DNA from 4 places in the Streptomyces sp. NPDC087440 genome. Region 4 is predicted to be linked to each of the others. Evidence: riboswitches for the same ligand, from Rfam matches in the RefSeq annotation. Region 4 holds a riboswitch; each other region holds the start of a gene.

The links. Region 4 has a riboswitch for cobalamin ahead of ACIO3O_RS04470 (hypothetical protein). Riboswitches for the same ligand answer to the same signal wherever they lie in the genome.
Positions count from the first base shown of each region.
Region 1: another riboswitch for cobalamin. It lies ahead of ACIO3O_RS18275 (ABC transporter substrate-binding protein); the one in region 4 lies ahead of ACIO3O_RS04470 (hypothetical protein).
Region 2: another riboswitch for cobalamin. It lies ahead of ACIO3O_RS02615 (FecCD family ABC transporter permease); the one in region 4 lies ahead of ACIO3O_RS04470 (hypothetical protein).
Region 3: another riboswitch for cobalamin. It lies ahead of ACIO3O_RS12020 (ribonucleoside-diphosphate reductase subunit alpha); the one in region 4 lies ahead of ACIO3O_RS04470 (hypothetical protein).

Region 1 covers NZ_JBIUXN010000008.1:119,322-126,596, forward strand. Annotated here, with positions in the region: gene clpS (ATP-dependent Clp protease adapter ClpS) at 1-96, shown strand, start outside; gene ACIO3O_RS18260 (DUF2017 domain-containing protein) at 96-695, shown strand; gene ACIO3O_RS18265 (amino acid permease) at 1,078-2,547, shown strand; gene ACIO3O_RS18270 (Mov34/MPN/PAD-1 family protein) at 2,619-3,035, shown strand; cobalamin riboswitch at 3,260-3,411, shown strand; gene ACIO3O_RS18275 (ABC transporter substrate-binding protein) at 3,450-4,439, shown strand; gene ACIO3O_RS18280 (FecCD family ABC transporter permease) at 4,449-5,495, shown strand; gene ACIO3O_RS18285 (ABC transporter ATP-binding protein) at 5,693-6,466, shown strand; gene ACIO3O_RS18290 (putative leader peptide) at 6,558-6,668, shown strand; gene ACIO3O_RS18295 (MoaD/ThiS family protein) at 6,805-7,089, shown strand; gene ACIO3O_RS18300 (PLP-dependent cysteine synthase family protein) at 7,091-7,275, shown strand, end outside.
Region 2 covers NZ_JBIUXN010000001.1:596,321-603,595, reverse strand. Annotated here, with positions in the region: gene ACIO3O_RS02630 (SMI1/KNR4 family protein) at 1-436, opposite strand, end outside; gene ACIO3O_RS02625 (ABC transporter substrate-binding protein) at 694-1,719, opposite strand; gene ACIO3O_RS02620 (ABC transporter ATP-binding protein) at 1,735-2,514, opposite strand; gene ACIO3O_RS02615 (FecCD family ABC transporter permease) at 2,514-3,623, opposite strand; cobalamin riboswitch at 3,726-3,887, opposite strand; gene ACIO3O_RS02610 (M4 family metallopeptidase) at 3,981-6,794, opposite strand; gene ACIO3O_RS02605 (carbonic anhydrase) at 7,223-7,275, shown strand, end outside.
Region 3 covers NZ_JBIUXN010000004.1:203,386-210,660, reverse strand. Annotated here, with positions in the region: gene ACIO3O_RS12025 (ribonucleotide-diphosphate reductase subunit beta) at 1-263, opposite strand, end outside; gene ACIO3O_RS12020 (ribonucleoside-diphosphate reductase subunit alpha) at 263-2,662, opposite strand; cobalamin riboswitch at 2,805-2,946, opposite strand; gene ACIO3O_RS12015 (GNAT family N-acetyltransferase) at 3,029-3,529, opposite strand; gene ACIO3O_RS12010 (YbdD/YjiX family protein) at 3,631-3,876, opposite strand; gene ACIO3O_RS12005 (carbon starvation CstA family protein) at 3,873-6,101, opposite strand; gene ACIO3O_RS12000 (hypothetical protein) at 6,309-6,593, opposite strand; gene ACIO3O_RS11995 (GntR family transcriptional regulator) at 6,873-7,275, opposite strand, start outside.
Region 4 covers NZ_JBIUXN010000001.1:984,910-992,184, forward strand. Annotated here, with positions in the region: gene ACIO3O_RS04465 (prenyltransferase/squalene oxidase repeat-containing protein) at 1-2,347, opposite strand, end outside; cobalamin riboswitch at 2,524-2,665, opposite strand; cobalamin riboswitch at 2,699-2,826, shown strand; gene ACIO3O_RS04470 (hypothetical protein) at 2,935-4,404, shown strand; gene ACIO3O_RS04475 (glycosyl hydrolase family 18 protein) at 4,486-6,021, opposite strand; gene ACIO3O_RS04480 (SRPBCC family protein) at 6,261-6,770, opposite strand; gene ACIO3O_RS04485 (NAD(P)-dependent alcohol dehydrogenase) at 6,996-7,275, shown strand, end outside.

The sequences.
Region 1 (7,275 bases), on a different contig from region 4:
GTCGTCTCGGCGGGCAGCCGCGAGGAGATGGAACGCGACGTGCAGGCGATGCACGGGTACGGACTGTGGGCGACCCTCTCCCAGGACCGCACCTGATGGCGGGCTACTTCGAGGCGGTCCCCGGCGGCGGCGCGGCCATCGCCCTGGACACCGTCGAGACCTCCATCCTGCGCTCCCTCGCGGTCCAGCTCCTGGAGCTGATCGGCCCCGGCGACGAGCCCGTCGAGGGCGCCGACCCGCTCGCCGCGCTCTTCGCCGAGGGCCCCAGCGAGGCCCCCGCCGACCCGGCGCTGGCCCGTCTCTTCCCCGAGGCGTACGTCGATCCGCGCAGCGAGCCCGACGACGAGGCGCGGGCCGCCTCCGCCGAGTTCCGCCGCTTCACCGAGAACGACCTGCGCACCCGCAAGCGCGAGGACGCCCTGTCCGTCGTACGGAACCTGGACGCGCTGGCCTCGGCCGCGGGCGACGGCGAGCCCGGCGTCGTACTGAAACTGACCCCCGAGGAGTCCCGCCGCTGGCTGGGCACCCTCAACGACCTGCGGCTCACCATCGCCTCCCGGCTCGACATCACCGAGGAGGACGAGGGCGAGGAGCTGTACCGGCTCCCCGACGAGGACCCGCGCAAGCCGATGGTCATGGCGTACCTCTGGCTGGGCGGGATGCAGGAGACACTCGTCGAGACGCTGATGCCGTGATGCCTTAGCGGCGTCTCCGTCCTTGTCTCAGCCCCTGTCTCAGTCCCTGGAAACAGGATGTTCGCTCAGCGGACGCTCAAATCCGAATAACGGTTGGGTCAAACTCCCCTGGACGCTTTGCCGTCACAGGGGAGTTTTGTCTGCTTTTCCCTGTGCAATAGGGCACAAACCCCTGATCGATCACCCCGGCGGCCGTGATAGATCTGCACGACCACCCACGGACGCCACCCCTGTCCCGTGGGGGCGCTGACGCCGGTCGAACCCGGCGATGCACTCCATCCACATCCGGGGGCACACGCCCCGACGAAGGATCGTCACAGTCGATCCGAGCCGCGCACCGCTTGCGAGAACGGCCGGATCGCATGGAGAAAGGCGCACGATCATGACCTCAGTGCAGGTCGACAAGAAGCACGGCGACGGCAGTGAGGCCGCAGGCACGGCCGCAGGCACGAGCGACGACGGCTCGGGCGAGGGCTACCAGCGAGGACTCGGCGCCCGCCAGATCCAGATGATCGCCATCGGCGGCGCCATCGGAACGGGCCTCTTCCTCGGCGCGGGCAAGGGCATCTCCAAGGCGGGACCCAGCCTGATCCTCGCGTACGCCATCGCGGGCCTGGTCATCTTCTTCATCATGCGGGCGCTCGGCGAGCTGCTCATGTACCGCCCGGTGTCGGGCTCCTTCTCGGAGTACGCCCGTGAGTTCCTCGGCCCCTTCTTCGGGTTCGTGACCGGCTGGACGTACTGGCTCTTCTGGGTCGTCACCGGCATCACCGAGGTCACCGCCGCCTCCGAGTACATGCAGTACTGGACGAAGGACGCCACCGGCTGGATCAACCAGCCCCAATGGGTCTTCGCCCTGATCTTCACCGTCGTCCTCTTCGGTGCGAACCTGATCTCCGTCAAGCTCTTCGGCGAGCTGGAGTTCTGGTTCTCGATGGTCAAGGTGACGGCCATCATCGGCATGATCCTGATCTGCGCCGGCATCCTGACGATCGGTTTCTCGGACGCCGGTGACACCGCGTCCGTCTCCCTCCTGTGGTCCGAGGGCGGGTTCTTCCCCAAGGGCATCGGCTCGACGCTGATGACGCTCCAGATGGTGATGTTCGCGTTCCTGGCGGTCGAGCTGGTCGGTGTCACGGCCGGAGAGTCCAAGGACCCGAAGACGGTCCTGCCGAAGGCCATCAACACCGTGCCGTGGCGCATCGCCGTCTTCTACGTCGGCGCACTGATCATGATCCTGTCGGTCGTGCCGTGGACGCACTTCCAGCCCGGGATCTCCCCGTTCGTCGCGGCCTTCGAGAAGATGGGCCTCGGCGTCGGCGCCGCGATCGTCAACTTCGTCGTCCTGACGGCGGCCCTGTCCTCCTGCAACTCGGGCATGTACTCGACGGGCCGCATGCTGCGCGACCTGGCGCTCAACGGCCAGGCCCCGAAGTTCTTCACCAAGCTGACCGCGCGCGGGCTGCCGCTGGCCGGTACGTCCTTCTCCGCCGCCCTGATGCTGGTCGGCGTGTGGATCAACTACCAGTGGCCGGGCGAAGCGTTCAACTACGTCGTCTCCTTCGCCACCATCTCCGGCATGTGGGCCTGGATCATGATCCTCTGCTCGCAGATCAAGTACCGGAGGATGTCGGACGCGGGCCTGCTGCCGAAGTCGTCCTTCCGGGCGCCGGGTGCGCCGTGGACCAGCTGGTTCGCGCTGGCGTTCATCTTCATGGTCATCGTGCTGATGGGCATCGACAAGGACGCCCGGATCTCGCTGTACTGCGCGCCGTTCTGGGCGCTGCTGCTGGGCGTCTCCTACCTGGTCATGAAGGCCCGGAACCCGGAGAAGTTCGCCGCGAAGAAGTAGCCGTCTCGCGATGTGGCCCTGTCCGTACCATCCCTCGGTACGGGCGGGGTCCTTTGCTTATCCTGGCTCGCATGCTGACCATTTCCCGGACGCTTTACGACCAGATCGTGGCCCACGCGCGGGCCGACCACCCCGACGAGGCATGCGGCGTGGTCGCGGGCCCGGAGGGGTCGGGGCGTCCCGAGCGCTTCGTCCCGATGCTGAACGCTGCCCGCTCTCCCACGTTCTACGAGTTCGACTCGGGGGATCTGCTGAAGCTGTACCGGGAGATGGACGACCGGGACGAGGAGCCGGTGATCGTGTACCACTCGCACACGGCGACCGAGGCGTATCCGTCGCGGACGGATGTGACGTATGCGAATGAGCCCGGGGCGCACTACGTCTTGGTGTCCACCGCCGACACCGACGGGCTCGGGGAGTTCCAGTTCCGGTCGTACCGGATCGTGGACGGGGTCATCACGGAGGAGCCGGTCGAGGTGGTCGGGTAGGTCCTGTGCGGGGCACTTCAGCCCGTCCGGCGTTTGAGGACGCGCGGGCGCAGCCCGTGCAGGGGGCGAGGGGCGTAGCCCCGTCAGTGACCGCAACCCACCCCCCACAGCCTCGCGAGTTCAGGTGAAGGGGCGGGGCTGGGGCAGGCGCCGCAGGCACAGCTCGGCCCCGGGGCGGCGGCCCGGTACGTACCGGCCGGACCACCCCCGGCCCACATCCCCCGCACCCCTGCATCCCCCCAGGTGAGACACTGTGCGCGAACTGGGCGGCAGGACCCAGGAAGCCGGTGAGATTCCGGCACGGTCCCGCCACTGTGACCGGACGCGCACCCCCGCGTCCGGGAGCCAGGAACTGACCTGCCGCCTCTCATCCGCACCAGGGGACGAGGTATCCCCGGAGGAGGCCCCACCGCCATGCCCGCATTCCGCCGCGCGCTCGCCATAGCCGCCGCAGCAGCGACCCTGCTTCCCCTCACCGCCTGCGGCAGCGACCGGCCCAGCGAGAAGAGCCCGCAGGCCAAGGCCGCCAAGGGCTTCCCGTACACCGTCGAGAACTGCGGCGTGAAGACCACCTTCACCAAGGCCCCCGAGCGCGCCCTGCCGATGAACCAGCACGCCACCGAGGTCCTCCTGGAGCTGGGCCTGGCCACGTCCGTCACCGGCACCGCCTACCTCGACGACAAGGTCCTCCCGAAGTACGCGAAGGAGTACGACGCGATCCCGGTCGTGGCCAAGGAGTACCCCTCCAAGGAGAAGCTCCTCGCAGCCAACCCCGACTTCGTCTACGGCGGTTACGCCTCCGCCTTCGACCCCAAGCAGGGCCGCAGCCGCGAGGACCTCAAGAAGTCCGGCATCGAGTCCCGGCTGAACATCGAGTACTGCACCGAGGGATCGAGCGCGGTGGACGACATCTACCGCGAGATCTCCGAGACCGGCCGCACCTTCGGGGTCGGCGAGCGCGCCGACGCGTGGGTCGCCGAGGCGAAGAAGACCATCGACGGGACGGCGGCGCAGCTCAAGGGCGTCAAGCCGGTCAGCGTCTTCGCGTACGACAGCGGCGACAAGACCGCCTCGACCGCCGGCGGCAAGGGCATGGCCAACGAGATGATCACCCGCGCCGGTGGCAAGAACGTCATGGCCGACATCCCCAAGTCCTTCACCGACGCCTCGTGGGAGCAGGTCGTCACCCGCAAGCCCGACGTCATCATGATCATCGACTACGGGTCGACGACCGTCGAGCAGAAGAAGAAGCGGCTGCTTGACGACCCCGCGCTGAAGGACGTACCCGCGATCAAGAACAAGAAGTTCGCCGTGATGCCGCTCTCCGAGATCCTCGTCGGCGTCCGCGCCCCCGCCGCCATCGAACGGCTCGCCCTCCAGCTCCACCCCGAGCTCAAGAAGTAGCAGCCGGCCGTGAGCTGCAAGACGCCGCCCGCCCGCGGGCCGCTCCGCTACACCCTCGTCCTCACGGTCCTCGCCGTCGCCCTCGCGGCGGCGATGATCGCGGGGCTGGCCCTCGGGCAGGTCCGCATCCCCACCGGGCAGGTCGTCGAGATCGTCACCGGGCAGGCCGACCCCAGTCCCTTCCGTACGATCGTCCTGGACGTGCGCATGCCACGCGTGTTGCTCGGCGCGATCGTCGGGGCGGGGCTGGCCGTGGTCGGCACGGTCCTCCAGGCGCTCGTACGCAATCCGCTCGCCGACCCGTACCTGCTCGGGATCTCGTCGGGGGCGTCCGCCGGTGTCGTGCTGGTCATCGTCTTCGGGATCGGCAGCGGGCTGGGGCTCGCGACGACCGTGACCATGCCCGCCGGGGCCTTCGCGGGGTCGCTCCTCGCCCTCGTCCTCGTTTACACGCTGGCCCGGCGGGGCGGGCAGATGACCGGGACCCGGCTGGTGCTGGCGGGGGTCGCCGTCGCGTACATCCTGTCGGCGCTGACCAGCCTGGTCATGGTGACCTCCGCGAAGCGGGAGCACTTCCAGGAGGCCATGTACTGGACGCTGGGCGGGCTCGGGAGCGCGCGGTGGGACATGTTGCTGCTGCCCGCGGTGGTGCTGGCGGCGGGGACGGTGCTGCTCATCGCGCTGGCGCGGCCGCTGGACCTGATGCTGGTGGGGGAGGAGGGGGCGACCGTCCTCGGGCTCGACACCTCGCGGTTCCGGGCGGGGGTCTTTGTGCTGACGTCGCTGGTCACCGGGGTGTTGGTGTCCGTGTCGGGGGCGATCGGGTTCATCGGGCTGCTGGTGCCGCATGCGGCGCGGATGCTGGTGGGGGCTTCGCACCGGACGCTGCTGCCGGTCGTGGCGCTTGCCGGGGCGGCCTTCCTGGTCCTGGCGGACCTGGGGGCGCGGGTCATTGCCGAGCCGCAGGACATTCCGGTGGGCATCCTCACCGCGCTGATCGGCGGGCCGTTCTTCCTGTGGCTGTTGCGGCGGAGGCCGGAGGGGGCGCCCTCGTGATCTCGCTGGGGGTGGGTTGCTGTTCAGGCCGCCTCCGGCGGGGGATCTCCCCTCTCCGCCCCTTCCCTCAAGCGCTCGCCGCGCGGCTGTGAACGGTTCACTGCGGATGCTTCGTGGCTGGTCGCGCCCGCGCGGCGGAGCCGCACATCGACACAGCCCCACGCCCGTGTATTGCCCCCCCGAAGAAAGGGAGACCCATGAGTCACCTCCGTACCGAAGGACTCTCGTACGGCATCGACGGGCGGCACCTCGTCGACTCCGTCGACATCGAGGCCGGGCCCGGTGAGACCGTCGGGCTCGTCGGGCCCAACGGGAGCGGCAAGACCACCCTCCTGCGGTGCGTGTACGGCACCCTCGCCCCCACCCACGGCCGCGCCCTCCTCGACGGCGAGGACCTGCACGCCATGGGCGCCAAGAAGCGTGCCCAGCGGCTCGCCACCGTCCCGCAGGACGGGCAGGCGGTGTTCGAGCTGACCGTCCGCGAGGTCGTCGCCATGGGCCGCTCCCCGCACAAGAAGTTCTGGGAGGCCGACACCGCCGCCGACCAGGAGCACGTACGGGAAGCCCTCGACCGGGTCGGGATCGGCGCCCTCGCCGACCGGGCCTTTCCCTCCCTCTCCGGCGGCGAGCGTCAACGCGCCCTCGTGGCACGGGCGTTGGTCCAGGAGCCCGCCCTCGTGGTGCTGGACGAGCCGACCAACCACCTCGACATCCGCTACCAGCTCGAAGTGCTCAGCCTGGTCCGCGACCTGGGGACCACCAACCTCCTGGCCCTGCACGACCTCAACCTCGCCGCCTACTACTGCGACCGCCTCTACGTCCTCGACGCCGGCCGCATCGTCGCCGACGGCACCCCCGAAGAGGTCCTCACCCCCGACCTCCTCAAGCGGGTCTACGGGGTGAACGCCGAGGTCAGCGTGCATCCCGCCACCGGTGCGCCCACCGTCGTCTACCTCCCGCAGTCCGCCTGAAGTCCGCCTGAAGTCCGCCTGGCGGACACAATCGTCTCGGCAGTCGAGATCACATGCCGGGAATCGGGCCGGGAATCTATACGATGACCGCATGGTTGCCCACGACGTGACAGCGAAGACGACGCCGAGCACAGTGCTGCTCGTAGCGCGCCTGCACGTCGACCTGTGCAGGCTCGACAGCGCCATCTGTACCGCCGCCTGACCCCGCACCGCCGCACACCGCACCACGACGCACGCCCCTGCGCGGGGGACGAAACGCCGCGCGCCCTTCCCGCCCGTACTCGGCCACACGACCCGGTACGCACGCCCTCCCGAACAGGACGACAGGAGCCCACGCCATGGCCATCGAGGTCCGCATCCCCACCATCCTCCGCACCCACACCGACGGCGCGAAGGCCGTCGAGGGCAACGGGGCCACCCTCGCCGACCTCTTCGCCGACCTGGAGACCCGCCACACCGGCATCCAGGAGCGCATCGTGGAGAAGGACAAGGGCGAGCTGCGCCGCTTCGTCAACGTCTACCTCAACGACGAGGACGTCCGCTTCCTCGACGGCATCTCCACCAAGCTCGCCGACGGCGACAGCGTGACGATCCTGCCCGCCGTCGCGGGCGGCTCCCGCTGACATGCGGTACGACTCCCCGCTCGCCGCCGTCGGCAACACCCCCCTCGTCCGCCTCCCGCGCCTCTCGCCCTCCGACGACGTCCGCATCTGGGCCAAGCTGGAGGACCGCAACCCGACCGGCTCGATCAAGGACCGCCCCGCGCTCCACATGGTCGAGCAGGCCGAGAAGGACGGCCGGCTCACCCC
Region 2 (7,275 bases), 390 kb from region 4:
GCACGGCCTCCTCGGGGCCCTCGCTCTCGCTCCACGAACCCACCGTTCCGGTACGGGTGTCGAGGAAGGTCCCGTACAAGCCGTCGTCCTCCGCCACGATCGGCAACCACTCCCTGCGCCAGAGCGAACGGTCAAGCGCCGCCAGGTCCATGCGCGCCGCGTGGACCCGCTCGATGTCGGTCAGGCCGAGGAGGGACCAGCTGGGGGTGACGCCCGCGCAACCGTACGCCACCAAGGTCGTACGCGGCGCGTCCCGCCGCCCCGCCTCCGCGTCGTGCGCGAGCAGGAACTGGCGTACTGCGGGGGTGAGTCGTACGCCCATGTGCCCCTCCGCGGCGTGGATGGAATCGGCGTCCCCCGGACCTCCGAGACGGGCGTGCACCTCGGGGGCATGCGCCTCCAGCCACGCGGAGATCCGGGCCCAGGCGCGGAGCACCGCTGCCGCTTCATGCTCATCGGGCGACGGCGCAGACGGCGTAGACGGCGCAGACGGCGTAGACGGCGTAGACGGCGTAGACGGCGTAGACGGCGTAGACGGCACAGAGGGTGTGGGCGGTATGGGGGACACGGGCTCGCTTCTCCCCTGCAGGTCCGCCGGGAGTTGCTGGACCAGCCCGACCCGGGTCGGCTCGATGGTGTTCATGTCGTCAGTGTGTCCCCGGGCACTGACAACGCCGGTCGTCGTGCCGCCCCCTACCTGCCCATCAGCTTCCGCAGGTCCGTCGCCAGGGAGGCGATCGCTTCCGGATTGCGGGGGCTTTCGACCAGTTCCGCGTAGTCGAGCACGACGATGCGGTCGTTCTTGATCGCGGAGACGTTCTTCAGCGGGGCGTAGGACTTCAGGAAGGAACGCTTCTGCTCCGCCGTCGTGTCGCCGTAGTTGTTGATCACGATGACCTCGGGGTCGCGCTCGACCACCGTCTCCCAGCCGACCGTCGCCCAGCTGTCCTTCAGGTCCTTCATCACGTGGTCGCCGCCCGCCCGCGTGATGATGTCGTGCGGCGCCGCGTACAGGCCCGAGGTGAACGGCTTGTCCGTGCCCGCGTCGTAGAGGAAGACACGGGGGCGGTCCGCGCCCTTGAGCGCTTTCGCCTCCGCGTCCGCCACCTGCTTGCGGAACTTCGTGATCAGGGCCTCCGCCCGGTCCTCGACCGCGAAGACGCGGCCCAGGTTGCGCAGGTCGGCGTAGAGGGCGTCCAGCGGCGGCATCACCCCGCGCGACTGCGCGCCGACGCCGTTCCGGCAGGACTCGCTCAGGAGGTAGGAGCCGATGCCGACCTTCTTCAGGTCGGCGGGCGTGAAGCCCTCGCCCTCGTTGAAGCCGTAGTTCCAGCCGGCGAAGACCAGGTCGGCGCGGGCGTCGAGGGCCATCTCCTTGTTGATCTGCTTCTTGGAGAGCCACTTCGTCTTTGCGTAGCCGTCCTTCCAGGGGACGGAGGTCAGGTCGCCCTTGTCGTCCGGCATCACGAAGCCCGCCATGTGCTTCTCCAGGCCGAGCGCGAACATGATCTCGGTGATGCCGACGTCGTTCGTGACCACGCGCTGCGGGGCCTTCGGGTACGCCTGCTTCTCGCCGCAGTTGGTGATGGTGACGGGGTAATGGGCGTCGCCGGACGGCTTCGCGGCGGGCTTGGCGTCATCGGTGACCTGCGCGCCGCAGGCGGTGAGGGAGGTCAGGAGCAGCGCGGCGAAGGGGAGGGTGAGGGTGCGGGTGCGCATGAGGTGCGGGGGTCCTTAGGAAGGGGTGGGCAGGAGGCGGTCGAAGAGGAGCTGCACCGCGCCGGTCTCCGGGTGCCGGACGCGGTGGGCCCGTACGCCGAATACGTCCGCGAGGAGTTCCGGGGTCAGCACGTCGTGCGGCGGGCCGGAGGCGACGATGCGGCCGGACTCGATGACGTACAGCAGATCGCAGTGCAGGGCGGCGAGGTTCAGGTCGTGGAGCGCGGTGAGGACGGTCAGGCCGCTGCCGCGCACCAGGGCGAGGACTTCCAACTGCTGGGCGATGTCGAGGTGGTTCGTGGGCTCGTCGAGGATCAGGGCGCGCGGCTGCTGGGCGAGCGCGCGGGCGATCAGGACGCGCTGTTTCTCGCCGCCGGAGAGGGTGAGGTAGCCCCGGTCGGACAGGTGGGAGGCACCCACCTGGGCGAGGGCCGTGGCACAGGTGTCGCGGTCCTCGTCCGAGGTGCGGGCCATCGCGCGCTGGTGCGGGACGCGGCCCATCGCGACGACCTCGGCCACCGTGAAGTCGAACTCCGTGGAGGCCTCCTGGGGGAGCGCGGCCAGGCGGCGCGCGCTCTCCCGCGCGCTCATGCCGTACAGGTCGTCGCCGTCGAGGAGGACGGTGCCGGAGCTCGGGCGCAGGGCGCGGTAGACGGTGCGCAGGAGGGTGGACTTGCCGCTGCCGTTCGGGCCGATCAGGCCGACGAGTTGGCCGGTGGCGGCGTGCAGGGTGATGTCCGAGACCAGCCGCGCACCGGCGATCTCGACGGACAGGCCGGTGACGTCGATACGCATCACGCACCCCCGAAGCTGTAGGACTTGCGCCGCATGAGGAGGACGAAACAGGGGACTCCGACGGCCGCCGTCAGCACGCCGACCGGCAGTTCGACGGGCGCGAGGACGGTACGGGACAGCACGTCGACCCAGATCAGCAGCAGCGCGCCCAGCAGCGGGGCCACCGCGAGGAGGCGGCGATGATCGGCGCCCACCAGCATCCGTACCGCATGCGGAACCATCAGCCCCACGAAGCCGATCGCCCCGCTCACCGCGACCACCGCACCGGTCACGGCCGCGCACACGACGAACAGTTCTTTACGAAACCGGCCCGCGTCGACCCCGAGCGCGGCGGCGGTCTCGTCGCCCATCGCGAGGGCGTTCAACCGGCGCGCCGACCAGGCGAGATGGGCCAGACCGGCGAGCACGGCACCCGCCGCGATCGGCACCGAGGCCCAGCTCGCGCCGCCCAGGCTGCCCAGCAGCCACATCATGGCGGAACGGGCCGCCTCGCCGCGTTCGGCGGCGAACACCATGAAGGTGGTGATGGCCGAGAAGCCGTAGTACATGGCGGTGCCGGTCAGGACCAGGCGCAGCGGCGTGAGCCCGCGCGGGGTGCGCGCGACGACGTACACGAGGGTCATCGCGGCGAGCGCGGAGACGAACGCGGCCGCCGACAGCGCCCACACCCCCAGTGCACCGAGCGCGCCGAAGAGCAGGACGGCGTTCGCGCCGACGGCCGCGCCCGAGGAGATGCCCAGGACGAACGGGTCGGCCAGGGCGTTGCGGACCATGGCCTGCACGGCGATGCCGATCGCGGACAGGCCCGCGCCGACGACGGCGGCGAGGACGGCGCGCGGGAAACGCAGCTCCCAGACGATCGTGTACGCGGGGACCTCGTCCGGGGATATGGAGCCGCCGCTCAGCCCCGCCCAGAGGTAGCGCAGGACTTCCGCCCAGGTCAGACCGGACGCGCCGAGGCCCGCGCCGCAGACCAGGGAGAGGACGACGGCGGCGAGGAGGGCGGGGACGAGAAGGGCGAGGGGCAGCCGCCGGGGCGGCGCGGGGCCGGACGTGGTGCGGGCCGCCGCGGAGGGCGTGACGGGGCGGCGGTCGGTGGGCGTGGCCACGGGCAGGATCGCTTTCGCCTCGGGCCGCACGGCTGCGGCGACCGAAGCGGACCGGGAGTGCGGGACGCCCGGCGCAGCGTCTTTCGCAGTCCACGGCGAATTGACTCGTGCAGTTCGCTCCGCGGGTGATCGGGCTCGCGGGACCTGTGGCACCTACAAAGCCAGTGGGTCCGCCTACCGTTGCGGGTCAGCGCCGGACTTCGACCGGCTTCCCCCGCGGAGTTCCTGCAGCTTAAGGGGTGGACGGAGGGCCTTGATGCCGGGGGCTGCGACCTCGGGCCCCCGCTGGTTCGCGGCCCGGCCCGGGGGCCTCCCGCCCGGACCGGGGAGGTCCGGGCGACAGGGTGCCGTACAGGATCAGCCGCAACGCCCCCTCGGCGTCTTCCGCGTCACCACGTCCGGCGTCCCCGTCGTCGCGTCCAGCCAGACGACCTGGGCACCGGACACCGCCGCCGCGGCGATCTGCTCGCCCCGGTTGCAGGAGACACGGCCCTTGTACGTCCCCGGGGCGTCCGGCGCGCCCGAGGCCGCGAACTGGTGGAGCTTGCCGGTCGACTCGTTCCGTATCGCGGTGTCGGGGACGTACGTGCCGACCGTCACGGTGTCCGCCGAGACCGTCAGGTCGTACATGTTCAGGGCGTTCGGCCCGGTCTGCGGGCTGAGGTCGACGATGTTCGCGCCCGCGAGGTCGGAGCGGCGCAGGGTCGTCCTTCCCTCCGCCGAGCCGTCGTCCAGCAGCCAGAAGAGGTGTGTGCCGTTGAGGGCGGTCGGGCCGAGGCTGGTGCCGCTCGGGTTCTCGCGGACGACGGTGTTCTCGCCGGTCGCGACGGTGAGGAGGCGTGTGGCGAGGGAGTATTCGGCGGCGCGCGGAGCAGTCTCCGTGAGGGCGACCCGCCGCCGCTCCTGGTAGGCCACCTTGCCGTTGCTCGCCGAGGAGCCGTGCGCGCGGTGGTAGGTGCCGCCGCCGATGGACTCGATCTTCGACGGGTCCTTCAGGCTCAGGTACTTCACGCCCATCCGGCCGCCGTGGTTGTAGAAGTCGAACGCGACCAGGTCGCCGTCGACGTCGAGGGAGCTGCCGGTGGCCCTGCCCTCCCACAGCTTCTTGATCACGCCCCCGGCGATCGGCCGGGACAGCACCTCTGTGCCGCCGGGGCCCACCGCCTGCCAGACCACCGTCTTCCCGTCGGTGGCCGGATTGACGTGATAGCGGCCGTCGTTGGGGCTCATCAGGCGCTTCTCGCCCTTGCCGTCCACCCGTCCGGCCCACACGGAGTACGGTTCCGAGCCCGCCTCGTTCGACTTCGACGCCGCCCACCAGCCGCCGCCCGCGCCGAGGTTCGTGTCGGCGGTGTGGATGCGGCCGAACAGCTTCTCGGAGTCGATGCCGAGCGCCTGCTCCCAGCCGGGCACGATGCCGTGCGCGGTGAAGGCACGGGCGAGCGCCTTCTGCTGGGCGGCCGTGACCTGGAGGTCCTTCGCCGCCGCCAGCACGGCCGCGCGGCCCTCGGTGAAGCCGTCGATCGGGGTGAGGTACTGCGTCAGGGCCTTGTAGACGATGCGGTCGGCGAGGTCCGCGCCCAGTTCCTTGCGGGCGTCCCACAGGGCGCCGCCGAAGATCGTGGAGTTGAGGTGGACACCGCCGTTGTCGTTGGCGTACCCGACGCCGACGAAGGAGCCGGCCGTGGTGCGGCCGTCGCCCAGGTCGCGCAGGGCGCAGTCGCGCGGGCCCTTGGTGCGGCACAGGCGGTCGCCGACCAGGCCTGAGTCGGGGTCGGACATGGGGACGTCGTACGCGGCGGTCTCGATCGCGTTGCCGAAGTAGTCCGCGATCGCCTCGTTCATCGCGCCGGACTGGCCCGCGTAGACCAGGTTCGCGGAGGTCTCGACGACGGCGTGCGTCATCTCGTGCCCGACGACGTCCAGCCCGGCCGACAGCGGGAGGTACTCCTCGTCGCCGATGCCGTAGACCATCTTCTGGCCGTCCCAGAAGGCGTTCACGTACGGCATGCCGTAACTGCTGATCCCGACCAGGGAGTTGATGGTCATGCCCCGGCCGTCGAGGCTGTCGCGGCCGTGCTTGTCCTTGAAGTAGTCGAAGACGCGGGCCGCTCCCCAGTGCGCGTCGACCGCGCCTGCCTCGGTGGCGTCCGTGCCGAAGGCGGGGGTGGGGGAGGAGAACTCCTGGATGCCCTCGGGCCAGCGCCCGGACACGTCGCTCGCCCACGTGCCGCGGGCGTCCCAGGTGGACAGGGTGCGGTTGTAGCCGTCGTCCTGGGGGAGGCGGGTGCGGTCGCGCAGGACGTACAGGCCGCGCGTCTCGTCGTGGTCGACGTCGAGGGTGACGGGCTTGCCGTCCAGCTTGGTGCCGCTGCCCTTCGTGGCCTGGAGCGGCGGTTTCCCCTCCGTCGCGCGCGGTGCGGTGAACGTCTTGATACCGCTGTACTGGAGCACCGGATACCCGGCGCGCGCATCGACGTACACCTCGCTCAGTACGGGTTCGCCGCTCGCGGGGTCGGTGCCGCGCACCGTGACGTGGTGCGTGAGGACGCCCGGGCCCTGGGGGAGGACGACCAGGCCGCGTGCGGTGCCCTCAAGGACGGGGTCCTCGTCGGAGAACTTCCGGTCGGTGAGCCGGGTGCGGGTCGCGTCCACCGCGCGTTCGACCGCCAGCGCGGCGTCGACCTGCGGCGTCGTGCTCGCGGTCAGTCCCGTGAAGTACTTGCCCGAGGTGCCGGTGACGACCCGCTCGCCGCCCGCGCGTTCCATCCGTACGACGTACTGGCCGCCCAGCACCGGCACACCCCGGTGCTGCTGCTGGAGCCGTACGGTCTCCTGGCCCCCGGCGGTCTGGGTGCCGCCCGCCGGGGCCAGGTCGCGTGTCGCGTCGGCGATCCGGTAGCGGTCGCGCTTCCGGCTCAGATACGTCCGGGCCGCGTCCGGCGCGCTGCCCGTGCCGGGCGCGGCCTCGCGGATGCCGCGCACCAGCGCGGGGGTGGAGGTGCCCTGGCCGGGGGTGACGTCACCGGTGGCGGGCGTGGGGTCGGGGGCGGCGTGGGCGGTGCCCGGGGCGGTCAGGGTGAGTGCGGCGACGCCGAGCAGCGCGGCCGCGCCGGATATCCGGTGTCTTCGGGACGCACCTGCGGGTGCGGTTCTTCGTGAGTGGCTCACTGGTTTCTCGTTCCCCCTCGTCGGTCGCCGGGCGGCGGCTCGCGGTCCGGCAGGGGACATCGAAGCGGTTGGGGCCTCGGTCGATCAATGGTGCGGGGGTGGCGGGAGTCGACTTCCAGCCGTCCGCTGTTCGATTTCCGGGAGGCGGGATACCGGTCATTTGGCGGTCGGCCTGAAAGTAAGCGGAATGTGCTCGCTTTCTCGCCAAAACTCCTGATCGAACATTGCCCAAAGCTTGAGAACTTGACCAACTCCCAGTTCAGGGGCGGTATTTACTCAAAATTTGGCAGGAAAACGCTCTGTCATCAAAGGTTAATGTGATGGCAAAGTGAGAGTCACGGGAGCCCTGAAGGCTGTTTCCCGAAAGACCATCGACCCGACCACACCGCGTCCGCCCCCCACGGCAGGGACGCAGGAGGCAGGCCACCATGAAGTCACTGATCGACAACGCCCGTTCCTTCGCCGCCACCCATGTCGCGGA
Region 3 (7,275 bases), on a different contig from region 4:
TGCTTGTAGAGCGTGAGCACCAGGTTGTTGGAGACGATCGAGTCGCCGGTCGCGAAGAAAGCGACGAGGCGGCCGATCATGTGCTGCTCGCCCGGGGTCAGCTTCGCGAGGTCCGCGACGTCCGAGTGGAGGTCGACCTCCTCGACGGTCCAGGTGTTCTTGATCGCGTCCCGGTAGCGCTCGTAGAAGTCCGGGTAGCGCATCGGGCGGAGGGTCAGCTCGAAGCCCGGGTCGAGGAGGTTCTTTTCGCTGTTGGTGCTCATTACTGGCAGGCCTCGCAGGACTCGGGGTTCTCAAGGGAGCAGGCGAGCGCTTCGGCGTCCGATACGTCCGTCACCTGCTGGGCGGGGAGGGTGGTGGGGGCCGGGGCCGCGGCGGACGCCTGCGAGCCGGCGGCGCGGGCGATCCGGGTGGCCGGGCGCGAGCGCAGGTAGTACGTCGTCTTCAGGCCCTTCTTCCAGGCGTACGCGTACATCGAGCTGAGCTTGCCGATGGTGGGCGTTTCCAGGAAGAGGTTGAGGGACTGGGACTGGTCGAGGTACGGGGTGCGGGCCGCCGCCATGTCGATCAGGCCGCGCTGCGGGATCTCCCAGGCGGTGCGGTAGAGGTCGCGGACCTCCTGCGGGATCCAGTTGAAGCCCTGGACCGAACCGGACGCGTCGCGCAGTGCCTCGCGGGTCTGGGCGTCCCAGACGCCGAGCTCCTTGAGGTCGCGCACCAGGTACGAGTTGACCTGGAGGAACTCGCCGGAGAGCGTCTCGCGCTTGAAGAGGTTGGAGACCTGCGGCTCGATGCACTCGTACACGCCCGCGATCGAGGCGATCGTGGCGGTCGGCGCGATGGCGAGGAGGAGCGAGTTGCGCATGCCGGTCTTGGCGACGCGGGCGCGCAGGGCGTCCCAGCGCTCCGGCCAGGTGGGCGTGACGCCGTAGTGGTCGGGGTGCAGGACGCCGCGCGCGGCGCGGGTCTTGTCCCAGGCGGGGAAGGTGCCCGCGCGCTCGGCGAGGTCGCAGGAGGCCTCGTACGCGGCGAGCATGATGCGCTCGGCGATACGAGTGGAGAGTGCGGCCGCCTCCGGGGAGTCGAACGGCAGCTTCAGCTTGAAGAAGACGTCCTGGAGGCCCATCGCGCCCAGGCCCACCGGGCGCCACGTGGAGTTGGACTTCCCGGCCTGCTCGGTCGGGTAGAAGTTGATGTCCACGACGCGGTCGAGGAAGGTGACGGCCGTGTGGACCGTCTTGTCCAGGCGGTCCCAGTCGATCTCGCCGCTGTCGAGGACGAAGGCGCCCATGTTGACCGAGCCGAGGTTGCAGACGGCCGTTTCGCCGTCGTTGGTGACCTCGAGGATCTCGGTGCACAGGTTGGAGGAGTGGACCGTGTGGCCGGGCTCCGCCGTCTGGTTGGCGGTGCGGTTGGAGGCGTCCTTGAACGTCATCCAGCCGTTGCCGGTCTGCGCGAGGGTGCGCATCATGCGGCCGTACAGCTCGCGGGCCGACATGGACTTCTTGGCGAGACCGGCGGCCTCCGCCTTGCGGTAGGCGGCGTCGAAGTCGTCGCCCCACAGGTCCACCAGCTCGGGGACGTCGGCGGGGGAGAAGAGGGACCACTGGCCGTCCTGGTCCACGCGGCGCATGAACTCGTCCGGGATCCAGTGGGCGAGGTTCAGGTTGTGGGTGCGGCGGGCGTCCTCGCCCGTGTTGTCGCGGAGCTCCAGGAACTCCTCGATGTCCGCGTGCCAGGTCTCCAGGTAGACCGCTGCGGCGCCCTTGCGGCGGCCGCCCTGGTTGACGGCCGCGACGGAGGCGTCGAGCGTCTTCAGGAACGGGACGATGCCGTTGGAGTGGCCGTTGGTGCCGCGGATCAGGGAGCCTCGGGCGCGGATGCGCGAGTACGAGAGGCCGATGCCGCCCGCGTGCTTGGAGAGGCGCGCGACCTGGTGGTAGCGGTCGTAGATGGAGTCCAGCTCGTCGAGAGGGGAGTCGAGGAGGTAGCAGGACGACATCTGCGGGTGGCGGGTGCCGGAGTTGAAGAGCGTCGGCGAGGACGGGAGGTAGTCCAGGCGGCTCATCAGCTGGTAGAGCGAGGCGACCTCGGCGAGAGCCCGCTCGCTGTCGTCCTCGGCCAGACCGGAGGCCACGCGCAGCATGAAGTGCTGCGGGGTCTCGATCACCTGGCGGGTGATGGGGTGGCGCAGGAGGTACCGGCTGTAGACCGTGCGCAGGCCGAAGTACTCGAAGCGGTTGTCGCCGTCGAGGTCGATCAGCTCGTCCAGCGCCGCCGCGTGCTTGGCGACGAAGTCGGCCGTGCGGTCCGCGATGAGCCCTTCGCGGTGACCGACGGAGACGGACTCGGAGAAGCAGCCCACACCCTGGGTGGCGGCTTCGTCCCGGATCGTCCGGGCGAGGAGGCGCGCGGCGAGGCGCGAGTAGGCGGGGTCCTCGGAGATGAGACCGGCGGCGGCCTCGGTGGCGAGCTCCCGGAGCTCGGCGGCGTCCGAGCGCGCGTTGCGCCCACGCAGGGCGGCGGCGGCGACCCGGCCGGGGTCGGTGTCGGTCAGGTCGGCGGTCAGGTCGGTCAGGGTGCGCAGCAGCGCGGTCCCGGGGGCGTCCTGACTGTCCTGACTCTGCTCGGCGATGGCCGGATCGACTGGCGCGATGGTCACGTGGGGGCTCTCCCTCGCTCGGCGCGGGGCCACGGGGAGGAGCGGGGGCGCGCGAGCACACGGCAGCCCGGAAAAGGGCGCACGTCGCCTGGCGTCCACCGGCCCATCCTCGGGGCCCGGACGTATCGGTATCCGGTTCGGTCGAGCCGGATGAGCCGTCGGCAGGTCCTCGGACTTGGCGGTGCGCAAATGCGCACATGACACACCGTTGCGGGACAGTTCCGGATTCTCACCGGATTCCCCTGCGGCGACAGCGAGGACGAGCATACATGTGGTGGGTGCCCGTTGGGGAACCCACCACATGTTGTGTCGCGTGGCGTAACACTTCACCGGCGGAAGCAGGCCGGAGGGCCCCGTGCATAGGGGCTAAAGCCCCAATTCGTACGTCAGCAGGCCCAGTCCGGGCAGCGGTTCCCAGTCCTTCTCGGGCGTTCGTACGAAGCCCAGACGCTCGTAGATCCGGTGCGCGCCGAGCATCGTCGGCTGGGTCGACATCACCAGCCGTACGACGCCTTCCTCGGCCCGTGCGCGGTCGATGCAGGCCCGTACGAGTGCCCCGCCCACGCCGAGGCCCCGCGCCGCGTGCGCGACCGCGAGCATGCGGAATTCGGCCTCGCCGGCGACGGCGATGTCCTGGAGGGGGCTGCCCTGGGGAGCATAGGTGACGGTGCCCAGCACCGTCCCGTCGGCGTCCACGGCGACCAGCAGCTCGGCCTTCTCGGCGCGGGAGGCGGCGTCGCGCAGGACCGGCAGGTAGGTGTCCTGCGCGCCGTGGGAGAGGAGGCCGTCGTCCAGGTAGGCGTGGGCGGTGATCTCGCCCACAGCGGTGTATTCGGCGGGTTCCGCGATGCGGATGCGCATGTCCATGCCCGGCAGTGTGCAACGGCGACGGCCCGGTGTCCCACCCCGTATCGAGGGGCGGGACACCGGGCCGTACGACAGCCGGCCGGACCGGCTCAGCAGCAGGCTCAGCAGCAGCGGAAGCCCTCGCGCGGGTCGCCCTCGCGGGCGTCGGTGCGGCTGCGCTCGAAGGCGCGGCGGGACATGACCGGGGCGTTCGGGTCGTGCGAGCGGGCGTGGGCGACGTAACGGTCGTACGTCGCCTCGCCCGTCAGCTCGCGCACGAACCACCGCAGCCGGGACAGCCGGTGCCGCCATGCTGCCGCGCTGCGCAGGGCTCCCGTGCTCACGTGCCGCAGTGCCCCGGTGCTCATACCGTGCTCTCCTCCTTCAGCGGGCGGCCGTCCGGGCCGAGGCCCGCGGCGGCCAGCTCGGCCTTCTCCTCCTTGGTGGCGAACAGCGAGGCCGGGGCGACGATCTTCGACTTCACGTACGCCGTCTCGCTGAGGGTGACCGCCGCCGGGTGGCGGATCGCCTTCAGGCAGGCGCGGCAGGCCTCGAAGAGGACGACCACGATCAGTACGGCGAAGAGGATCGAAAGGACGCCGTCCACCGTGGAGTTGGTGACGATGGTCTCCATCTGCTCCCGGTTCTTGGCGAGTCCGACCTTGTCGAGGCCCTTGTCGAGAGCGGTCTGGTAGACGTCGCGCTGGGCGAAGAAGCCGACCTTGGGGTCGTCGGAGAAGATCTTCTGCCAGCTCGCGGTGAGCGTGACCGCGACGTCCCACAGCAGCGGAACGGCCGTCACCCAGGCGTACTTGAGGCGTCCGGACTTGATCAGCAGCGTGGTGCAGACGGCGAGCGCGACGGCCGCGAGGAGCTGGTTGGCGATGCCGAACAGCGGGAAGAGCTGGTTGATGCCGCCCAGCGGGTCGTGCACGCCGACCCACAGGAAGTAGCCCCAGGCGATGACGACGATGGCGCTGGCGATCCAGACGCCGGGCTTCCAGCTGACGTTCTTGAACGGCTTGTAGACGTTGCCCAGCATGTCCTGGAGCATGAACCGGCCGACCCGGGTGCCCGCGTCGAGCGTCGTCAGGATGAACAGCGCCTCGAACATGATGGCGAAGTGGTACCAGAACGCCTTCATCGCGGCCCCGCCGAAGGCCGCCGAGAAGATCTCGGAGAGGCCGAGCGCGAAGGTCGGCGCGCCACCCGTACGGTGCAGCAGGCTGGCCTCCTCGACGTCCTTGGCGGCCTGCGCCAGGGCGTCGGGGGAGATGGTGAAGCCGAGGTTCCCGACCGCCTGGGACGCGGCCTGCACGGTGTCGCCGACCACGCCCGCGGGCGCGTTGACCGCGAAGTACAGGCCCGGGTCGATGATGCAGGCGGCGATCAGCGCCATGATCGCGACGAACGACTCGACCAGCATGGAGCCGTAGCCGATCGTCCGGATCTGCGTCTCCTTCTGGATCATCTTCGGGGTGGTGCCCGAGGAGATGAGGGAGTGGAAGCCGGAGAGCGCGCCGCACGCGATGGTGATGAAGACGAACGGGAAGAGCGAGCCCGCGAAGACGGGACCCGTCCCGCTGGTGGCGAACTTGGTGATGCCGTCCATCTTCAGCGTCGGCAGCGCGATCAGCACGCCCACCGCGAGCAGCCCTATCGTGCCGACCTTCATGAAGGTGGAGAGGTAGTCGCGCGGGGCGAGCAGCAGCCACACCGGGAGGACCGAGGCGAGGAAGCCGTAGACCACCATCCAGATGACCAGCGTGCCCGGCTCCAGCGTGAAGGTCTCCGCCCACGAGGACTCCGCGACCCAGCCGCCCGCGACGATGGCGAGCAGCAGCAGCGCGACGCCGATCAGGGAGACCTCGGTGACCCGGCCCGGGCGCAGGATGCGCAGGTAGATGCCCATGAAGAGGGCGATCGGGATGGTCATGCCGATGGAGAAGACGCCCCAGGGGGACTCGGCCAGCGCGTTCACGATGATCAGGGCGAGCACCGCGAGCAGGATGATCATGATCGCGAACACGGCGATGAGCGCCGCCGCGCCGCCGACCGCGCCGATCTCGTCCCGCGCGATCTGGCCGAGCGAACGGCCGTTGCGGCGGGTGGAGAAGAACAGCGTGACCATGTCCTGGACCGCGCCCGCGAAGATCACGCCCGCGACGATCCAGATCGTGCCCGGCAGATAGCCCATCTGGGCCGCCAGCACGGGCCCGACCAGCGGACCCGCGCCCGCGATGGCCGCGAAGTGGTGCCCGAACAGGACGCGCCGGTCGGTGGGGTGGAAGTCCACGCCGTCGTTGTTCAGTTCGGCCGGGGTGGCGCGGGTCTTGTCGACCTTGAGCACCCGGTTGGCGATGAACTTCGAGTAGAAGCGGTACGCGATGGCGTACGAGCCGAGGGCCGCCGCCAGCATCCACGCGGCGGACACGTCCTCGCCGCGGGACAGCGCGAGCACCGCCCAGCCGGCCGCGCCGACGATCGCCACCAGGGACCAGATCGCCACCGACTTGGGCGACGGCCTGCGCCGGGCGGGCTCCGGGGCGGCCCCGGCCTGCTCGGTCTCCGCTGTCGGTCTCGGCTCTGCCATGGCGATCCGTCCCCTCGCGCGATCTTTACAGTCGTAACGTGCGCGAAATCTAGGGGCTGCGACCGCGCTGCGTAACCCCCTGTCCGTATATCGGTACGGACACGGGCCGACCATTGCAGGTCAGCGCGGGACCAGCGTCAACTCGCGGGGGAGGGGGCCGGGTTGTGGAACGGGGCCGCCGACGTGGTCGACGGCCCCGGGGCGGGACTACCAGCAGGCGTACTCGCGGTTCGGCTGGCTGACCGGCTCCTGCGTGTTCGGCTTGAGGTAGACGACCTTGTAGAGGCCGTACCAACGCTGCGTCGAGGACTGGGTCTTGCTCTTCAGCGTCTGGATCCAGCGGACGCCACCGGAGTTGTTGTCGTACGAGGAGGGGCAGCCCTTGCCCGTCAGGTTGGTGGGGCCGCCTGCCGCGTGCGCCGAGGTGGACATGGTGAGGGCGAGCATGCCGCCCGCCAGGGTCACTGCCGCCAGCTGTGCCTTTTTCCTCATGGGATGACGCGCCTTTCGGTGGATCCGGGTAGGTGCGGAACGGGTCGAGCGCGGTGCTTGCCGGTGGCCACCTGGCGTCCACGATCCTTCTTGACGGCCCCGTGCGGGTCAATGGACTAGACCAAGTGGCTGGCCGGAAAAAGCTGTACCGCGACGGGGCGCGGGAGCCGCGCCCACCGTGCGCACCTGGACGGATGCCCGGGCGGTCACGGGGACCGGATGCGGTCGAGGTCCTGGATCAAGCCTCAAACGCACCGTCTCCGTGGTCGGTTCTGGCGGTCAGTCCTGCGGGCGCTGGAGCCTCGCCACGAACTTGTAGCGGTCGCCGCGGTAGACCGAGCGGACCCACTCCACGGGCTCGCCGTTCTTGTCGAGGGAGTGGCGCGAGAGCATCAGCATCGGCAGGCCCACGTCCGTGCCCAGCAGCCCCGCCTCGCGCGGGGTGGCGAGGGAGGTCTCGATGGTCTCCTCGGCCTCGGAGAGGCGTACGTCGTAGACCTCGGCGAGGGCGGTGTAGAGCGAGGTGTACTTCACCAGTGAGCGGCGCAGGGCCGGAAATCGCTTGGCGGACAGGTGGGTTGTCTCGATCGCCATCGGTTCGCCGCTCGCCAGGCGCAGCCGCTCGATGCGCAGGACGCGTCCGCCGGCGGTGATGTCCAGAAGCCCGGCGAGGGTGTCGTCG
Region 4 (7,275 bases):
GCCCCGCCAGGAACTTCCGCGCCTTCGCGATCTGCGCCGCGTACTTCGGCGCGTCCAGGGACAGCCCCTGCACCGCCAGTGCCGCCGAGTTCACCGAGTTGCCCGCCGCGCCCGGGAAGCCACCGTCTGCGAGCTGCTGCCCGGCGATCCACCCAAGTGCCTTGTTGACAGCGGACTTTGACGGTGCGTCACCCACCAGGTCCAGTGCCATCGCGGCCATCGCCGTCGAGTCCACGTCCGAGTCGCCCGTCGCCGGAACCAGGCTCGGCCACGCCCCCGACGCGTGCTGGAGGCTCGCCAGGTACGCGATCGGCTCCCGTGCCGCCGCCTTCTCGCCCGCCCGCAGCTGCGCCATGATGCCCAGCGACTGCGAGAAGACGGAGGGGGCGTACGAGTAGGCCCCCTTGGCCGCGCAACCGGCGTCCGGTGCCTTGCTCGGCCCCGCGCACACCGCCTTGCCCAGCGCCGCGATCAGGTCCTGCCCGCCGAAGGCCCGCGGGTCGCGGCCCACCGACTGGGCGAGCAGCGCCGTCTTGCCGATCGAACCGCCGCCCGCGTACTTCGTACCAACAGCCGTCCAGTCGTGGACCGTTCGGCCCGCCGCGTCCTTGCCGCCCCGGTCCAGGAAGTCCACGATCCCGCGCAGCTTCGCGTTGTCCAGGCCGGTCGCGGCGAGTGCGTACGCGCCGTCGATGGTCAGCCCGAAGTCGGCCCGCCCGCTGACCGGGTCCGCGGCGTAGTACGCGCCGCGCACCAGGTTCGCCGGAGCGGTCAGATAGCCCACGCCCTTCTTCAGGTCCGGGCCCTCGCCCGCCGGCGGGTCGACCGGCGGTACGACCACCGGCGGGGCGGCCTTCTCGGGCAGCGTCTCCAGGCTCGTGCCCCGCGCCGCGAACACCGCGTGCACGGTCGGGTAGATCTCGGAGGTGGTGCCGCCGTCGAACCCCAGCCCCCCGTCGGTGAGTTGCTGCCGCGACACCCAGGCCAGCGCCGCGTCCGCGTACGCCGTGTCGCCGAGCGCGCGCAGCGCCTGCGCCGCGACCACCGTCGAGAACGGGCTGCCCTCGGTCATGCCGGTACCGGCCGGGAAGCCGCCGTCGCGCAGCTGGGTCTTCTTCAGGTACGACCGGGCCTTGGCCAGCGCCTGGTCCTGGCCGCCGACCGCGTGCAGCGCCAGCACCACCTGCCCGGTGGTCCACGGCTCCGGCTCGCAGTTCTGGCCGGGGAGGATCAGGACGCTGGTGAAGCCGCCGTTGTCGCACTGGACGTCCAGGAGCCGCTTCACCGCGTCGGCGGGCGGGGTGAGCCCGGCACGCCGCACGGCGAGCACGCCGAGCGCCTGCCCGTCGCTGTACCCGGCGTTCGGGAAGTCGCCCCTGGCGGAGCAGCCGGGCGTCGGGGTGCCGGAGTCCGGACCCGCTGTGCAGAGATGTTTCACCAGGTCACCGGCGAGGTCGTGCCCGGCGAAGGCGCGCGGGTCGCCGCCGGTGGCGGTCGCGAGGAGCGCGAGGCGGGCGGCGGCGTTCGTCTCGGGGGCCTGGTCCTTGCCCGCCGGATACGCGTACCCGTCGGCGTTCTTGACCAGGAACGCGGTGACCTTGGCGAGGTCCGCCGACTTGGCGTCGACCGCGGCCAGCGCGAGGGCGATCTCGGTCGTGAACCACGGGTTCGGGTCCGTCGCCCCCTCCTCGACGACCCGTTCGCCGTCGGTGAGCCTGCTCTTCAGCCACGTCACGGCCTTCGCCGGGTCCACCGCGCCGGGCGGAACGGTCGGCGCGGGCGGGTCGGCGGGGTCCGGGGGAGTGGTCCCGCCGCCCTTCGCCCGGACCTCGTCGGGGGTGAAGGAGGGCTGCCCCTTCGTGCCGCCGATGTCGGTGCCGCCGAACACCCACGCCTCGACGTCACCGGGCTGCGGCTTGCGGGCCATCGCCCCCCACTGGCTGTACGTCCACTTCTGCTGCCCCTGGGAGGCGTGCCAGTACGACCAGTAGCCGGTGGCCTGCGGGGTGACGACGCACGGCTCCTGCTCGGGGGTCGGGTACTGCTTCCCGGCGTCGTTGGTGCCGTGGCCGAGGCGGCAGACGAAGGCGGGCCCGTCCTTCTTGGTGCCCGCCGTGCTGAACCCGGCCGCGTGCAACAGGTCGTAACCCGTCGTCAGTTCCACCCCGCAGCCCCGGACGACCTTGCCCTTCCAGGGCCGGAAGTCGACCACGACGACCGCGCCGGTCGTGGCCGTGCACTTCTCGACCGGGTCGGCGGCGGCGGGTGACGACGTGCCGGTCACGAAGGCTGCACCGCCGACGACGAACACGAGCGCCGCGAGCACGGCGGACAGGAAGCCCGTCACGGGCCGATGCCCCAACAGGGCATGCCTGTACCCGAGTTCACGTCTCTGCTGCTCTGCGGTCCCCACTGCGGCCCCTCGTGTCGGCCGAGCGGGTGCATGCGTGGCGAAAGCGGCCGCACCGGGCACGGAATCGCCAGGGGGAAGCCGGTCGAACCACGCCGTAGTCCGCGACGGCGTCTCGTTCATGACTCAGCGGCAGGCATTCCGGCTCATCCGCCGCGCGAGGGCGACGGATCTACGGTTGCGGGTCAGCGCCGGAATTCGACCGGCTTCCCCTGCTGGGCTGAGCGAATAGCAGCCGGAGTGAAGCACGGCCGCCGTGCGCACGTCAAGGTTCCTTGAAACGTGTGGAGTTCGTGTAACGTCCTGCCCCGCCACGTGGGGGAACCCGGTGCGAATCCGGGGCTGACGCGCAGCGGTGTGGGGCGGCGGAAGGCCTGCCCCGAGCCCGAATGCCCAGGCGGCAGGCCCTATTTCCCGAAGCCGTACCACGCGATCCGGACGGCGGTCGAAGCCCCCGAGGCGCCGTTCCGCGCGCCGTTACGAGGCTGTGCCCGACCGGCGTCCCCCACCCCAGGAGCCCGGCCATGTCCCGTACGTCACACTCCACCGCCCCGCGCGCCACCGCATCCGGCACCTCCCGTACGCCTTCGCCCCGCAGACGTACCGCCCTCGTCGTCCCCCTCGCCGCCCTCGGCGCGTTCGTGCTCACCGTGGGGTCGGCGTCCGCCACCGCGACGCCCGCGCAGATCGGGACCTCCAAGACCAACGGTGTCGGGTACCTCAAGTCCCTTCAGGCGGCGGACGGTTCGTACGCGGGATCGGGGCTCTCCAACGAGTGGGCGTTCAGCGCCTTCGCCGCCGCCGGTACGGCTGCCGTCGACGTCACCCCCGGCGGTGACGCCACCAAGAACGCCCGCACCGTGTACCGCAACCTCCTCGCCACCCCCGGCTGGCCGTCCGCGACCCCCGTCGTCACCGACTACGAGCGCGGCACCCTCAACGCGTACGCGGCGGGCATCGACCCGGCCCGCGTCTCCGCCTCCCGCAACCTGATCGCCGACGTCTACGCCCACTGGCAGACCGCCCAGCCCGGCTACTTCGGCACCCCGAGCCTCTACAACGGCACCGTCTTCGCCGCCCTCGCCCTCGGCGGCGCGAAGACCCAGGCGGGCGGTGCGCGCATACCCCAGGCGCTCACGGACGCGCTGGTCACCCGTATCCGCGCCAACCAGCACAACGACGGCGGCTGGACCTTCAGCAAGGCCGAGGGCGACCCGACCGCCCTCAACTCCCCGGGCGACATCGACATGACCGGCGCCTCGATGGCCGCCCTGTGCGTGTCCGGCGTACCGAACACCGACCCGGACATCCTCCAGGCCAAGGCCTTCCTCAAGGCGAAACTGGTCAACAACAGCGGCGCCTTCAACTCCCTGTACGGCATCAACACCGACTCCAACGGCTGGGCCGTCTCCGGCCTCAACGCCTGCGGCATCAACCCGCAGACCGGCGACTTCCGCACCCCGCTCGGCAAGACCCCGGTCGACTTCCTGATCTCCCAGCAGTTCAACCCGGGCGGCGGCTTCAAGTACCTCCCGACCGACACCGCCCCGCAGGCGTACGCCTCCATCGACGGCCTGCGCGCCGTCGCGGGCGGCGGCTTCACCGCCGCCCCGCCGACCCCGGTCACGGCGGGCGCACCGCAGTGGGTGGCCGCCTCCGGCTTCACCGCCGGTACGCCGACGAAGCTCGCCCTGAGCGTCGACGACGGTACGGGCAACCTCAAGGTCTGCTCCGTCGCCTTCACCCCGTCCGGTACGACGGCCACGCTCGGCGACCTCCTGACGGCGGCCGGAACCGCCGCAGCCCCGGCCGGCTGCGTGACCTCCGTGACCCCGGCCACCGGCGCGTCCGGCCCGGTCACCGCCCTCAACGGCAAGGCCAACAGCGGCTCCCAGACCTGGAAGGTCAGCACCGACGGCTCCGCCTTCACCGCCGCCGACCGCGCCACCCCGCTCCAGGTGGGTGACACGGTCGCCCTGCGCTGGGGCGCCTGACCGCAGCCGAAGGCACCCGGCGGGGTGGGAGCCCGCCGGGTGCCGCTCAAGATGGACAACTCACCTACGGGGTCAGCGTGTTCAGCACGCCCCGAGGTCCTGCCACACCCCCCACTCCCCGGTCGTCCCCGGCTCCTCGCCGGTCGTCCACCACTTGGCCTTCCAGGTGTGGCCCTTGTGGGAGACCTGCTGGCCGCCGGTGTAGACCGTCGCCTTCGCCCACGGGGCGGCCGTGCACTGGGGAGTGCCGCCGGTGACGGTCAGGACGTACGGCGTGGAGTGCAGGGCCGACGGGCTGGTGCCGGTGATGTTGAGGGTGTACGTGCCCGAGACGGTGGCCGCCGTGGTGTTCACGGTCAGCGTCGAGGAGCCGCCCGCGGTCACCGAGGCGGGGCTGAGGGTGGCGGTGACGCCCGCGGGTGCGCCGCTGACGCTCAGCGCGACCGTCTTGGCCTGCCCCTTCGTCACGGCGGTCTTCACCGTCGACGTGGTCGAACTCCCCGCCGTCACCGACCCGTTGGCGGGTGTCGCGGTCAGCGAGAAGTCGTCGGCGGGGGTCGTCGTACCGCTGGTGAACGGCGCGAAGATGTGCGTGAAGTCCCAGGTGTTCTGGGGGATCGAGGAGCAGCTGTCACCGGCGGGCGCGCCGGGGCAACTGCCGTTGTCCCGCTGGAGGGCCCAGAAGGAGAGGGTGTTGATGCCCTTGGCCACCGCCCAGTTGTAGACCTGGGTGGCGTTGGCCAGGGTGAAGGTCTCGGCCGGGCCGAAGTCGTCGACGCCCGGCATCTCGGTGACGCCGATCATTCCCCAGAGCTGGGCGGGCGTCTTGGCCGGGTAGAGCTTGGCGAGCTGGTTGTACAGGCCCTGGGCGGCGGTCTCGGTGTCGTTGGCCATGTTGTGCGTGGCGTTGTCGTAGTAGTCGAACGTCATGATGTTGGCGACGTCGACCCGCGCGCCGTTGGTCACGGCGTTCTTCAGGACGGCGAGGCCGCTCGCGGCGAGGCCCTTGGTGGTCGTGGGGAGCGTGTACGAGAACTGGACCTGGCGGCCGTTCGCCGCCGCCCAGTCCTGGACGATCTTGATGGCCTTGTTCCTGCGGTCCACGCCCGCCGCGTTGTCCAGCGAGTCGACCTCGATGTCCATGTCGAGGCGGGAGACGTCGTACGTGGTGATGACTTTTTCGTAGACCGCCGCGATCTGGTTGACGTCGGTGCAGCTGTCGGCGATTTCGGTGCCGGTGGTGTCGGCCGTGTAGCCGCCGAAGGAGGGGATGACGTCGCCGCCCGCCGCCTGGATGGCCTTGATGTCGCTGCCGAAGGAGGACGCGGCGATCGGGGTGGCGGGATTGCCGTTCCAGAGGGCGGTGCAGGACCCGGCGGTGGCGGTCTGGAGGAACGCCATGGTCAGGTGCTTGGCCCCGGACTGGGCGGCCAGCGCGGCGGGGCTCTCGCCGGTCCAGGACTCGAAGTACGGGGCGAAGACGCGGGCGGGGAGCGGGGCGGCGGTGCTGGGTTCGGCGGCCTGAGCGGTACCGAGGCCCGTGGCGGTGAGGCCCGCGGCGGCCAGGGCGACGACGGCGGAGGTGAACAGGGCGCGGACGGAGCGTCTGCTTCTCATGGCGGTCCAAGGTGTGGGGGACGGCTGCCGGCCTCCCTGTGGTGCGGCGGCAGTGAGTAGGGAATAGCCCCGCCGTCAGGGGCCGGTCAATGGCCTGGACCAATGCAGGACTAGACCAATTTCGGTGCCGGGTGTCCACCGCGAGGACCGCCCGCAGGCAGGCGTACGCCCGGCGGACTGGACCATTCCTCCACGGTTTTGCCATTCCGTGAACCGGTTTGCCTGCGCATGGGCAGGGCCTACGCCGCCTCCAGCTCCCGCTTGAGGTTCTTCAGCGTCCGGTCGATGTTGCGGACCTGGAAGACGGCGAAGGTGTGACCGCCGGTCGCGATCACGTCGAAGGCGTTCGCGACGAAGGCGGGCCAGGACCGGCGGTCGTCCGTCCAGGTCTCGGTCACCTTCGTCCCGCCGCCCTTGGCCTCCTCGAACCGGTACCGCCAGGTCGCGATGGGGGTGCTCAGCCGGGGGTTCCTGAGCCCGATCGCATGCACCCGGAAGGCGAAACTCCGCCCCGGCTCGGCCTCGGTGACCGTGCAGCGGGTGGTCCAGCGGAACGCGCCGCGCCTGTTGTGCCCGGCGAAGACGAGGCCGACCCGGGCGGGTGCGTCCTCCTCGCCGTCGGGCACGGTCGCCCCCAGGTTCTCCGGACTCCACCGGCCCATCCGCGCGGGGCGGCTGACCTGGTCGTACACGGACTGCGGCGGTGCCTCGACATGGATGCTGCGGGAGACGGTGAAGGTGCGGGGCATGGGGACTCCGTTCGTCGGTCCGCGCGACCTTACTCGCGAGTAGCGAACTTGTCAGCAGCCCGCACCCGGCCCGTTCCCGCGGCGGCCGAGCGGCCCGCGCACACGCCCCGTCCCGAGGGGGCGCGGCCGGGTCCAACCCGGTCGCCGCGCAGCATACTTGGGGCACTGCGGGCCGGACCGGCGCGAGCCCGTCCGCCGCCGGGTCCGACGAAGGGTGCGGCTGTCATGAAGGCGATCGTCCGGTACGCGTACGGCTCGACGGACGTGCTGCGGCTCGCGGAGGTCGAGCGGCCCCACCCGCAGGCCGGTCAGGTGCTCGTACGGGTGCACGCGGCCGGGATCGACCGGGGCGTCCTGCACTTCCTGACCGGCCACCCCTACCCCCTGCGCCTCGCGGGCACCGGCATACGCACCCCCAAGTCGCCTTTCCTGGGGCGGGAGTTGGCCGGAGTCGTCGAAGAGCTCGGCGACGGGGTGACCGGACTGAGCCGCGGCGACGAGGTGT